Regions from separate parts of the Mucilaginibacter rubeus genome, predicted to be linked through region 2. Evidence: riboswitches for the same ligand, from Rfam matches in the RefSeq annotation. Region 2 holds a riboswitch; each other region holds the start of a gene.
The links. Region 2 has a riboswitch for cobalamin ahead of DEO27_RS09860 (TonB-dependent receptor plug domain-containing protein). Riboswitches for the same ligand answer to the same signal wherever they lie in the genome.

Region 1 (4,291 bases), 3.5 Mb from region 2:
GTACGTACGGAATATTATAGCGATAGGTGATGCCTCCATCTTTATAAAATGCCTGCTGATATGTATAATTAAGTCCGGCTGTGATAACCACTTCATCAGCCACATTCCAACCGGATTGTACATTAAGCTCCGCTCCTTTTATATGTACATCACCAACATTGTACATCACCCACCTGAATAAATTGAGCCCCGGAATAGCTACAATTTTATCGTTTACCTGGTTATAATAAACATCGGCCTGTACCGAAAACTGTTGAAGCAGCCGGTTTTTAAACTGACGATTATAAGTAAAACCAACATCGTATTGCTTAGCATATTCGGGCCTAAGCTGAGTGTTGCCAATCAGTGTATAATACAAGTCATTGAAGGTTGGCAGCCGAAAAATATTTTTATAAAAAGCGCGAAGCATCAGATCACCATTATTCAACACTTGCCATCCAGCTGTTACAGTTGGGGTATAAGCCGTTTTACGCCCGGCACCTGTGTATTCCTTCACCTTATCATTAACAAAAGTGCCCAGCAAAGACACCTGCAGGTTAAGTCGACCTAACTTGAGCCGGGAAGCCAATGAAATCAGCTCGGTATAGCGGGTTGGGTAAGGGAACCGGTATAAATTAGCGTCGAGGTTATTCAATTGAAAATCAGCAGAGAGCGCCACATCCAAAACCGGCAAAATACGGTATCGATTAGCTACGGAAGCATAAAGCTCATGTTGATAAAACCGATTATCCAGGAAGCCTGTGGTGGTTACAAACTCAGGATCAAGATAACGCTCGTAATTATCACTGTATTTAGCAATCGCTTTAAAGCTATAACGGCTACGTGTATTGCTTTCATAATTAGCCTGGATAAACTGATCACGATCCCATTGCCTTTGCGAATAGTTAAATTTATTGGCTACGATGGCTCCCGGCAAACCACGGTTTGAAATGTAACTATATCCCTTAACCGACCACGCGGCGCTGTCGGCCGTACTTCCCCTAAGCCCCGCCTCTATCCGGTAAGCTTCGATATCTCCATTGTTGCGTACCGCCGTTGTATCATAAACACCGTTGGTATACCTGAATTTATAGTGACCATTTGATTGGATATATTCGGCGCTAACGGTACTGTTTATTTTATCGCTTAACTTCTGCTGCCAGAGTATTGATGGGTTCACTAACCCCATCGAGCCGGTTTTATAATTAAGGCGGATGTGTGTATGTTCGCCCGGCTCAAATTTAGGTTTGGCTGATTGTAAGTATATAGTGCTTGCTGCCGAAAATGATTTGGCAGATTGAAAAATCTCGCTTCGCTGGCCATTATAAAGATCAACCTCTTCAATGTTATCTAACGAGAATCGGCCGAGATCAACCTGCCCGTTTTGCGCATTGCCCAATTGTATGCCATCATAAAATACAGCAACATGATTGGTACCCAAACTGCGTACATTAACCGTTTTTAAGCCGCCAACTCCTCCATAATCTTTAAGCTGTACGCCTGTAAAAAAGCGCAAGGCATCAGCCACCGAAAAACTGTTGAGGCGCTGCAATTGTTCGCCTTTTAATACTTGTACCGGCGTTGGCGAGGTATTGCGAAGATCCGTTTTGGCAGCGCGAATATCTACCTGATTAAGATGCCTGATCCTGGTAGAATCTGTTTGGGTAGTATCTTTCTTATGAACCGGGGATTGCGCTGAAACCTGTAAGCAACAGCAAGCAGTTGTTATCCCAAAGGAAACAAACCACAGAAAACCTTTAATACAGCCATTACGCGTTGCGAACGTATGGCGCACAGTTAATTTCATGAGTGTTGTGGGTTAAAAAAACCTCACAGCAAACAGAACGAATTACAAAAAATGAAATACACGAAAGGTATCCTCATTCCAGCTTCAATCCCCGAAAGCTATGAATTAATATGTGCTGGTGGCAGGTCTTCTGACTTACTCCCCCCGGCCCTGTCTTCCCGCCAGTCAAACGACTAACAGTGACAATAAGAATGGGCTTCGGCGTTATGGAGCTTACAGCTGCGGGACAGTCCCGGATTTACACCGGGTTCCCTTTTAATCACGGGCGTTAATTATCCGTGAACCAAAAGCGAGGCAAATTTATGTATTAAAAGTTTAATTAATCAAGTGATAGTTTGTAAAACAAATAATACACCGCTAATGAGATAAATAAAACCAAGAGGCAGTGTCATGCACTGGTGAGTATAATCATTAATTGGCCCGGCCATGTTTTTTTCGCCCCAATTTATCTGCTAAAAAAAGTTTAGATTTAAATTTTATGTTAATTACCTAAAATCATATATTTGCAGCCCACCACGGGGGATTAGCTCAGCTGGCTAGAGCGCTTGCATGGCATGCAAGAGGTCATCGGTTCGACTCCGATATTCTCCACACTGAAAAATCAAGGCTTTACGAAAACTCGTAGAGCCTTTTTTGTTACTCGGCAATCCAGTCATCCAGGTCTTTAAAACAAAAAAGGGAATGAGCAATAAACTCATCCCCTTTTATAATTAGAACAGATTATTTAATCTGCTCCTGAATTAGTGTTTAGCCCACCAAAGCGGTGTCAACACAACATCGGCGCCGCCAAGGGCGGATACTGCCTGGTTGTAACCAGTGATATTACTGTTGCTCAGGGTTGATGGATATTTCAAACGCTGAGGGAAGAACTTAACGCTGCTGGTCATATAATTTCCGCTGGTTAAAGCAGGAAGGTCTGGCATGATATCTTCAACGGCAGGATTTTCAAAGAATGGCAATCCAAGTCTTCTGTGATCGTTCCAGGTCTCCAATGGTAACCACGGCAACTGCGCCAGGTATTTCTGGGTGATGATTTTGGTCAGCTGATCGTTCCTTACGGTACCTGATTTATAAAGATCATTTTTAGGGTAGTTAATAGCTACAGTTCCTGCCGCACCGGTCAAACCATCTTCATAGTTCATAGTATGTGACGCAGCCGGCTCAGTGGTATGTCCCCAATTAACCGAGGTACCAACCCTGTTATAATCGGTTGAAGCAAGGTATGTGGCTAAATTTGCTGTAGTACCAAAGTATTCAAAGCTTTTTGCAATACCGGTTTCATAAGCCGTTTTGCCGTCAACAGGTACTGTCCAGCCACGTACTGCAGCTTCTGCTAAAAGGAAATAAGTTTCCCACGGACCAAAAAATACACGTTTGTTATCACCATTCCTGTATACCAGGTTTAACAGCGGCTTAAAGCCGTTGGTAGTTATCGCATCATTCATAGATGCTTTAGCTCCCCAGTTACCATCAGCCTTGGTATTCCAGGTATTGGTTGAAGTAAGCGTTTTAACTACTTTACCAGATGCATCCTTCAAATCCTCTTGTGTTGCAGTAAAGGCTCCGCCAATAGCCGGGTAATTAGGATCGGTAATGTTGCCCGGGATACTGAATATTTTGTAAGCACGAGGGTCGATGGTGTTTGGCAAACCGTTAAACCAATATCCGGCAGCCGGGTCATTGGTCTTGGTTGCAAACTGATCGAAGAAGCGCTGTCCCATCCAATCGGCAGGTTTAATAGCCGAAGCGAACGAAGCGTCCAGCTGATCGGCAGATTTAACACTACCTAAACCAAATACCAGGTTGTTATAGGTTGCGGACATAGGCAGGCCCATCCATGATGATTCTTTCCTGAACACACTGGCCAGCGGGTCCCATCCGTGCGATTCCTGCACACTGAAGGTCTGGGAAGCATCGGTAATGAAATCATTGGTAGCAGCGGCGGCTTCAAATTCTGCTTTAGCTTTAGCTGGATCAACTTCAGACAAACGCATAGCTAAACGCATACGCATAGCGTTGGCATATTTACGCCATTTAGCATAATCGTATTTATATGCAGGATCTTCGTTAGTTACATTTGCAGGGTTTACTATTGATAGATCAAGTTTAGCGCTTGCATCTTTTAACTCATCAAGTAAAAAATAATAAACTGTCTTAACATCCTTAAACTCCGGATTTACCCCCTGAAAACCATCAACCGGCATCGGGCCAAAGCTGTCAGAAAACTCGCTCATTAAATAAGCTCTCCAGATCCTTGCAACCTGGATCAGGTTTTTAGTGTAAGCCTTAGAGGTTCCTTTAGTTATCTGATCATTACCAATTTGGATTGCACTATTTGCGGCATTCATCCATTGTGATGATTGCCTGTAGTATTCAGATGTCCAATCGTCGCTGTATGAACCGCGCGAAAATGTTTCACCATCCTCATCCTGCAAACCGTGACCACCAACTATCCAGTATAAAATAAATACACGTTCGGATAATCCGGGATCCTGCTGCGCGCCT
Region 2 (4,291 bases):
CGCCTACACCACCAGCAGGCGGCTGATAGCTGATGACAACATCGACAATGGTTCCCTGACCATCTATAGTATCCTGAAAGCGAACCTTACCTGCGTTATTGATCGTGGAATCGGAAAGTGAGCTCCATCCAATCATTTCGTTAGGCTCATCATGCACAATTTCGGCATGCCAGCTAACTGTAGCCACATTTTTTGGTAATTTGAGTGTCCAATGTGAATATTTTGAATCAATTACTTCCACGCTTTCCAGGTGTTTCATGAAAAGCGGTAAATTATCCAGTTTGCGCCAAAATTGATAAACCTTTTCCCTCGGTTTATTGACTGTAAATGACGACCGGATATTAACGTTTATTGGATTGGTTGATAGTTTGCCAATACGTTTATAAAGTTCGCAATGACCGGTAATGCCACGGTTTAAAAGGTATCCACCCGCTCCAATCTTTACGATGCTTGCAAGCGGATTTTTAAAGATGTTTTTAAAGCCCGAAAAACCAAGCTTCATTCCACCGGCTATGGAGGTAAAACGCTCCGGCCAGTTCAGGTTTATGCGGTCATCGCCGTAGAGTACGGGATAATTGTCGGTATATTTTACTATCGTAGTTGCCATAGGTTTTAAATAATTGTCGTTTTTAAAACACCTTTGGCGCTACTAAGTTTTCCTGAAGTGAATTTTATTGCTTATTGCTATAGCTGAATTTAAGTTTAGTTAAATCGGGTAAATGCTTTTTGGGGCGCTTTAATTCATATTGATATATGACTTGTCCAAGGTTTTTCAGGAAAGGCAGGCAAACCGTTGCATACTCATATTTATTATCATTCAATATACCATCTTCGTTTGACTGCACAACCGCGCTGAGCAGAAACTCCACCTTGTTTTTAAAGTCGACTATATAGGCGTTGTCAATATCATAACCATAGCTGTCGCCAACTTTATTAAAGATCCTGATATCCGGATTTATTACAGCCGTACTATCGCCTCCATAAAATAGAAACTTACAAAATGCCGGAAAGTATTCGGGCCGATGATAGGTAGGTTTTAAATTTTCGGTGGGGAGGGTGCTCATATAGCGATAGAGGAAGTGATAATCATCTGCGGTTAAATTAAATTGTTGTGCTTTTGGAAAAGTTTCCGGAAACAGCAGCCGTTTAAGAACCATCTGTTGATCGGCAAGGGAATAAACGTTCTTTTCGGAAAAGTCAAGTGGTTTATTAACCAGCCGGTCACTGCTATCTAAATAAGCTTTGCCCTGCAGCATATTTTCCAATTGCATGGGATAGTTTAAAGCATCATAAAGCCCGGGCTTGTGATAAACCAGTTTATCGTGATGAAAAAAATCTATGGGATTGGTGTGCCTTGTACTTTCACCCGCGTCGCCAATGGCGAGGCGGCCCACAATGCGGGTATTGTTCAGCCTGTATTTCTTGAGCTTTTGGTTGATCTCTGCCCGGCCAACAAATTCATAAAGCCGGTTATAAGCGTCATTATCGCTTACCAGCAAGATCTTTTTGATATAATTTTCGATACTGGGTAAACCGGTTGAAGACGACGTATCCACCTTAACTTTAGTTTGACCAGCAAATGAACTATCGGTGATCATGACCGATTTGCGGTTTAAACCTTTTGCTTTTAACTCATTTAACTTTTCAAGGGCAAATATGGCTGTAGGCAGTTTTACGGTGCTGGCGGGGTAAAAATAGTGATGAGGATTAAGGCGATAGCTATACGTTGTAAAGTGTGGGATATTGTTTTTGTCCCTGTCTATCCGGGTATATATAATTTGTACTTCGTTTTGCGTACCATGATTTAATATACCAGAAAATAACTCGGGATGATTGTTTAGCAAGCTTTTTAGAAAAACGGTATCGGGCTGTTGGGCAAAGCTGCAAAAAGCCTGCATCAGCAGTAGTAAAAAGAAGAAACGTTTCATTCTGCTAAATATAACTATGTAGTTTGAGGTTAACAGATACTTATTGTACTTTTACGGCGCTTTAGGTTTCATTAAACTATTTTTTAATGAATTAAAAGGGAATACGGTGTGAGTCCGTAACTGTCCCGCAGCTGTAAGCTCCATAACCGTTGCCAATCTATAAAGTCACTTTCTGTAAACAGGAGGGAAGACCAGGCAAAATGGGGAGTAAGTCAGAAGACCTGCCAAGGCGTTATATTTATTCATAGCTTTCGGGGATTGAAGCTTGAATGTGAATGCTCTTCATTTGGTGTGTTTTCATTTCAAAATCTTCCAACAATTGAGTTTTGTCGCGGATATGAAAAAACGCTTACCTGTATTTTTTTACAAACAACGCTTACCTATAAAAGGGGGTTGTTTGTTATTGGTAGTTACCCAGGTAGCGTTAGGCAGCAAGGCTTTGGCCCAATCAGATACCACAAAGAAACTTAATGAGGTTAAAGTGTCATCGTCGGCTATTCCTCAAATTCAGAGCTCGGCCCCTGCGCAATCCATATCCACAAACGATTTTAAACGAACCGCATCATTTAATGTGGCTGATGCCATCCGGAATTTCGCCGGTGTTAATATTTCGGATTACGGTGGCATCGGTGGCTTGAAGACTGTTTCGGTACGTAGTCTTGGTGCCGATAATACGGCAGTTTTGTACAACGGGGTGCAGCTTAATGATGCGCAGAATGGTCAAATCGATCTGAGTAAGTTCAACCTGAACAATGTTGAAGAAATTGTTTTATACAACGCCCAGCCAACTGATATTTTGCAAACGGCCCGTGCTTATGCTTCGGCCAATGTACTTGCTATTAGGACTATCCATCCGGTATTAGATGCACGGAAGCCTTATAATATTATAGCCGGAATTAAAGGCGGTTCATTCGGATTGGTGAACCCTTATTTGCAGTGGCAGCAGAGGCTCAGCAAATATTGGTCATTCGTTATAAACAGTTCCGTTCAGGAAGCTAACGGGAGATATAAATATCGAGAGGCCGGCGATGGCTCTGATACCCTGGCAACCCGCAAGAACGGCGATGTGCACGTTCAGCAGGCAGACGGGGGCTTATACTGGGCAAAATCGGATAGCGATAAATTTAATCTTCAATTTAATTTTTATAATTCAAAGCGGGGATTACCCGGGCCGGTTGTTTATTACGCGGCTCCTACCAACCAAAGGCTGCAAAACCGCGACTTTTTTATCCAGTCGGGTTATTTGCATAAGGCGGTTAGTGGTTTGCAGTTATTGATTAATGCAAAATACGCGCATAGCTATGTACGGTATCTTGATACAGGTGTCTACAATAACAGTGGCTTAATTGACGAGCATTATCGCCAAAACGATTTTTATTTGTCGGGAGCATTAGCATACAATCTAACGTCTGATTGGAAAATCTCTTATTCTTCAGATGCTGATATCAGCAACCTGCAATCTGATGTTTATAAATATGCTTTCCCAACCCGTACAAGTTTATTCAATGTTATAGCCACAGATTTGAATATAGGGAAATGGCGTTTGCAAGCTAATTTGCTGAATACGTATATACATGACGAGGTTAAAAGCGGACCAGCGGCGGCGTCACGGTCGGCATTTACTCCCGCGGTTATCGCTACATATAAACCATTTACAAGTCAAAACCTGCTTTTAAGGGCTTATTACAAGAGTACCTTCCGCAATACCACTTTTGCTGAGCAATATTATTATGCCATTGTACCACGATCTCTAAAGCCGGAATACACAGATCAGTATAATATTGGTGCAGCTTATACCAAAAGCCTAACAGGTATTTTTGATTATATCAACATTAGCGCCGATGCTTATTATAATCATGTAAAAGACAAGATCTCCTACATCCCGACAAGATCGCCGGAAACACCTTCGGTTGTTAACTTAGGTAGAGTAGATATTAAAGGACTTGACGTTATCTTAAAAAGTGGATTTAAGCCTTTTTACAATTGGAAAGGTTTGTTAAGTGTTGCTTATACCTATCAACAGGCGCTTGATGTAACCAATCCAACAGATTTATACTATCTGGAACAGATTCCATATACCCCAAAACATACCCTGGCGTTAAATGCCGGACTCACGCATAAGCAGTTTGGGATATATTATAATGAGATTTTTTCGTCATCAAGATACCAGAACAGCAATAACGTCCCCGAATACTATCTGCCCAGGTATTCGGTAAGCGATGCCTCATTTGTGTATAATTTCCTGGCGGGATTAAAGCCGGTTGCAGCATCTTTTGAAGTAAACAACCTATTTAATAAAAGCTATGCTGTGATAAGCAGCTACCCAATGCCCGGCAGATCATACCGATTAACATTTCAAATTA
Region 3 (4,291 bases), 1.7 Mb from region 2:
TAAGGAAACCCAGATTATCGGCATGTTAAGTTTCTGGCTTGGCAAATGTGCTTATATCGGTAATATGTTTGCCCGCAGATATGGGCTGAAGCATTACATCTGGCTGTTGGGACAGGATGCAAAAGCTGGTAACAAATATTTCGCGAAAACAAAACCAACTGCAGATAGATTGATTGCTTTATCCGATTTCCTGGTACGTGAGTTCAGCAAAAACTATGGCATGACACCGGCACATGTAATACCGGTTGGTATTGATGTAACCCGCTTTAAAGAATCCTATACCGAACGGAATATTGATATTATTGGAGCAGGCTCATTGATCCCATTAAAACAATACGATGTGTTTTTAGAAGTAATTGCTTCGCTGAAAACAACTATACCCGATGTAAAAGCTGTAATTATTGGCGAGGGTACTGAAATGAAGCGTCTAAAGGAAATGGCTGCAGCACTTGGCCTGACAAATAATGTTTCCTTTGCAGGCAGGTTGCCTCATGAAGAGGTATTACAAATGATGCAGCGTGCCAAGGTATTTTTACACACCTCAAATTATGAAGGTTTCGGTGCGGTTTGCCTGGAGGCATTGTACGCCGGGGCGCAGGTTTTGAGTTTTGTAAAACCAATGGACGCTGCAATTGAAAACTGGCATATTGCTGTTGATAAAACGGAGATGGTTAATAAGCTTGAAAGTTTACTAACCAACCCGGATGCCAGCTATCAAAGCGTTTTACCGTTCAATATACAGCGAAATGCAAGAGCGATGATGCAGCTATTTGAATCGGGCGAGGCAATTGATATAAGGGTTCAACCTGCACCCGCTTCAATCCCGAGTCAGCAATTAATGCAACAGGATTAATCTTACAAATTGATATTATAAGAGTTCTTATTCTCGCACATCACAAAAGTACTATGCGTACTCCCGATGCTGGTAACAGAGCCCAGTTTATTAAATACAAAATCCTGGTAATGTTTCATATCCCTCGCATAAACTTTAAGCAGAAAGTCGAAATCCCCGGAAATATTATAGCATTCCACTACCTCTTTAAGCCTTAGGATATCGGTCACAAAGCTATGGCCTATACTTTTATCGTGCTGTTTAAGTTTGATATTGCAAAAAACAATTAAACCATAATTAAGCTTTTCGGCATCAATCAACGCTATGTATTTTTTGATGTAACCGTTTGCCTTTAGGCGTTTTACCCTTTCAAAAACCGGCGTTGGCGAAAGGTTTACTTTGGCCGCCAGTTCTTTTATAGTTAGTTCCGAATCGTCGCCCAGCAGCTTGAGCAATTGTATATCTGTATCGTCCAGTTCTTCCATAGAATATTTTTCTTTTATCGCGAAGATTACAACCTTCAAATAGTTCAATAATCTTAAATAAAAACCAAATGTAGATTTTTAAACCTATTTAAGTACGATTAATTAGTTATTAAATCTCAACTATTAGCTTTGTTCAGAATTTAATCCTAAAACAAGGATCAAATCACAACAAAAGTTCTTTACTTTCTCTACCGGAAAAGGTTGTCCCATAAGCTATGGGAAATTAAAAGGGAACCGTGTGCAAATCACGGGCTGTCGCGCAACTGTAAATAACAAGAAAGTTTCGGCCTGCAATGTCCACTGACCACCAAACAGCGGTTGGGAAGGACGGCGGAAATGTTATAAGCCAGGATACCTGCCCTTTTCGGAAAGACGATGCTTTCGCGAAATAAAGCAAATGGTCTGACCTGATGGTTTTCAATAGCCGGCAATAGCCTGCTCGAACGCCTTAGTATGCCCTGTTTTTTCGTGAAGCGCTGTAAAGTTTGTAAAAACACTTTCAACTGTTTTCTAACTAAAATCTTTAAAGAAATGCTAACGCAAAACCTCGGTTATCCGCGAATAGGTAGCCAAAGACAACTCAAAAAAGCCTGCGAACAATTCTGGGCAGGTAAAATCGACCTGAAAGAATTAAAGGAAGTTGCCCGTAAAATCAAAGAAGAGAACTGGCAAACCCAGTTGGATGCAGGTATCGACCTGATCCCCTGCAACGATTTTAGCTTTTACGACCAGGTATTAGACACCAGCCTGATGCTGGGCGTTATTCCTCAGCGTTATTCGCCTGTACTATCCCAGGTAAAAGCCAACAGCGAAATTGACCTTTATTTTGCCATGGCCCGTGGTTATCAGAAAGATGGCCTTGATATTACCGCCATGGAAATGACCAAATGGCTGGATACCAATTATCATTACATTGTTCCTGAATTTACCGCTAACCAGGAGTTCAGCATTTTTCACGAAAACATTTTTGGCGAATACAACAGCGCTAAACAGCAATTGGGACAAAAAGCTAAGCCGGTATTGGTTGGCCCCGTAAGCTACCTGCTGCTGGGCAAAGAGAAAGAAGCAGGCTTTGAGCGTGTTGACCTGATCAAAAAGTTAGTCCCTGTTTATATCGAGATCATTAACCGCCTGAAACAACAGGGCGCGGAATGGATCCAGCTTGATGAGCCATGCCTGGCGCTTGATCTGTCGAAGAAAGAAAAAGAAGCGTTTGAATTTGCCTACCGCTCAATTGCCAACAGGGTAAGCGGCGTTAAGTTATTGGTAGCAACCTATTTTGAAGCTTTACTGGATAATACCCAACTGGCTGTTAATCTTCCTGTAGCTGCGCTGCATTTAGATCTTGTACGCGCTCCCGAACAACTGGACGAAGTTCTCGCACTGATCCCGGCTCACCTTAAACTCTCTCTCGGCCTGGTTGACGGGCGTAACGTATGGAAAAACGACTACGAAAAATCGCTAAGCCTGATCAATAAAGCTGTTGAGAAATTGGGTACCGAAAGGGTGATTATCGCTCCTTCGTGCTCGTTGCTGCATAGCCCGATAGATCTTGACCTTGAAACGGCCATCGATCCTGAAATTAAACACTGGATGGCATTTGCCAAACAAAAGCTAAATGAGATAAGTGAACTGAAGCAGATAACCGAAGGAAATAACGATTTGCTTGAAACGAATATAAAAGCGATCGCCAGTAGAAGATCGTCACAAAAAGTGCATAAGCAAGCAGTGAAAGACCGTGTGGCGGCTATTACCGCAGCTGATGCTACCCGCCAAAGCGCTTTCCCGGTACGTCAGCAACTGCAGCGTGAGCGTTTTAACTTACCATCATTCCCTACTACTACCATTGGTTCCTTCCCGCAAACAGATGATATCCGCCAGCTACGAGCTAAATTAAAAAAGGGCGACTTAACCCTCGAACAATATGAAAAGGAAATAGAGCAGGCAACTATCGAAGCTATTCGCTGGCAGGAAGAAATTGGCTTGGATGTACTGGTACACGGCGAATTTGAGCGCAACGATATGGTTGAATATTTTGGCGAACAGCTTGATGGCTTCCTGTTCAGTAAAAATGGCTGGGTACAAAGCTATGGCAGCCGCTGCGTAAAACCGCCGGTAATTTATGGCGATGTAAGTCGCCCGAAAGATATGACCGTACGCTGGAGCGCGTTTGCTGCTGCACAAACAGACAAACCGATGAAGGGTATGCTAACTGGTCCGGTAACTATTTTACAATGGTCGTTTGTGCGTGATGATCAGCCGAGGGATGTTACTACCAACCAGATCGCTTTGGCTATTCATGATGAAGTTTTGGCGTTGGAAGCCGCTGGTATTGGCATTGTACAAATTGATGAGGCAGCCATTCGTGAGGGTTTGCCGTTGCGGAAAGCTAAGCGCCCGCATTACCTGGATTGGGCAGTTAACGCGTTCCGGATCACCGCCAGTGGCGTTCAGGACCAAACACAGATCCACACGCATATGTGTTACAGCGAGTTTAACGATATCATTGAACATATAGCGGCGATGGATGCCGATGTAATCACGATTGAAACATCGAGGTCGCAAATGGAACTATTACAGGCATTTGCCCATTTTGAATATCCAAACGAGATAGGCCCGGGTGTGTATGACATCCATTCGCCACGAGTACCCACAACCCAGGAAATGGCTTCCCTTCTGGCCAAAGCAGCCGATCTGCTCCCGGCGCAACATCTATGGGTAAATCCCGATTGCGGCTTAAAAACCCGCAAATGGCCCGAAACCAAAGCCGCTTTAGAAAACATGGTGGCCGCAGCCAGACAGGCAAGGGAACAAATTAGCGTAGAAGCGTAATTAGTTAGCAGATGTTGCTTTAACTGAAATATTAAATCCTCTTTTGAGAGGGGCGCGGAGGAAAGAGCGTTGGTAGGGGTGTGTTTCTTCAATCGATAGGCAAAATGCAGACACACCCCTCCACCCCTCTCAAGAGGGGAAT

Region 1: linked by a shared signal. The riboswitch ahead of DEO27_RS23505 (TonB-dependent receptor plug domain-containing protein) and the one ahead of DEO27_RS09860 (TonB-dependent receptor plug domain-containing protein) in region 2 are both predicted to bind cobalamin.
Region 3: linked by a shared signal. The riboswitch ahead of metE (5-methyltetrahydropteroyltriglutamate--homocysteine S-methyltransferase) and the one ahead of DEO27_RS09860 (TonB-dependent receptor plug domain-containing protein) in region 2 are both predicted to bind cobalamin.

Annotation. Positions count from the first base shown of each region.
Region 1 covers NZ_CP043450.1:5,880,427-5,884,717, forward strand. Annotated here, with positions in the region: gene DEO27_RS23505 (TonB-dependent receptor plug domain-containing protein) at 1-1,786, opposite strand, end outside; cobalamin riboswitch at 1,889-2,089, opposite strand; tRNA gene DEO27_RS23510 (tRNA-Ala) at 2,304-2,377, shown strand; gene DEO27_RS23515 (SusD/RagB family nutrient-binding outer membrane lipoprotein) at 2,527-4,291, opposite strand, start outside.
Region 2 covers NZ_CP043450.1:2,412,207-2,416,497, forward strand. Annotated here, with positions in the region: gene DEO27_RS09850 (SRPBCC family protein) at 1-607, opposite strand, end outside; gene DEO27_RS09855 (serine hydrolase) at 672-1,928, opposite strand; cobalamin riboswitch at 1,975-2,172, shown strand; gene DEO27_RS09860 (TonB-dependent receptor plug domain-containing protein) at 2,266-4,291, shown strand, end outside.
Region 3 covers NZ_CP043450.1:4,062,659-4,066,949, forward strand. Annotated here, with positions in the region: gene DEO27_RS15915 (glycosyltransferase family 4 protein) at 1-853, shown strand, start outside; gene DEO27_RS15920 (Lrp/AsnC family transcriptional regulator) at 856-1,365, opposite strand; cobalamin riboswitch at 1,499-1,695, shown strand; gene metE (5-methyltetrahydropteroyltriglutamate--homocysteine S-methyltransferase) at 1,849-4,149, shown strand.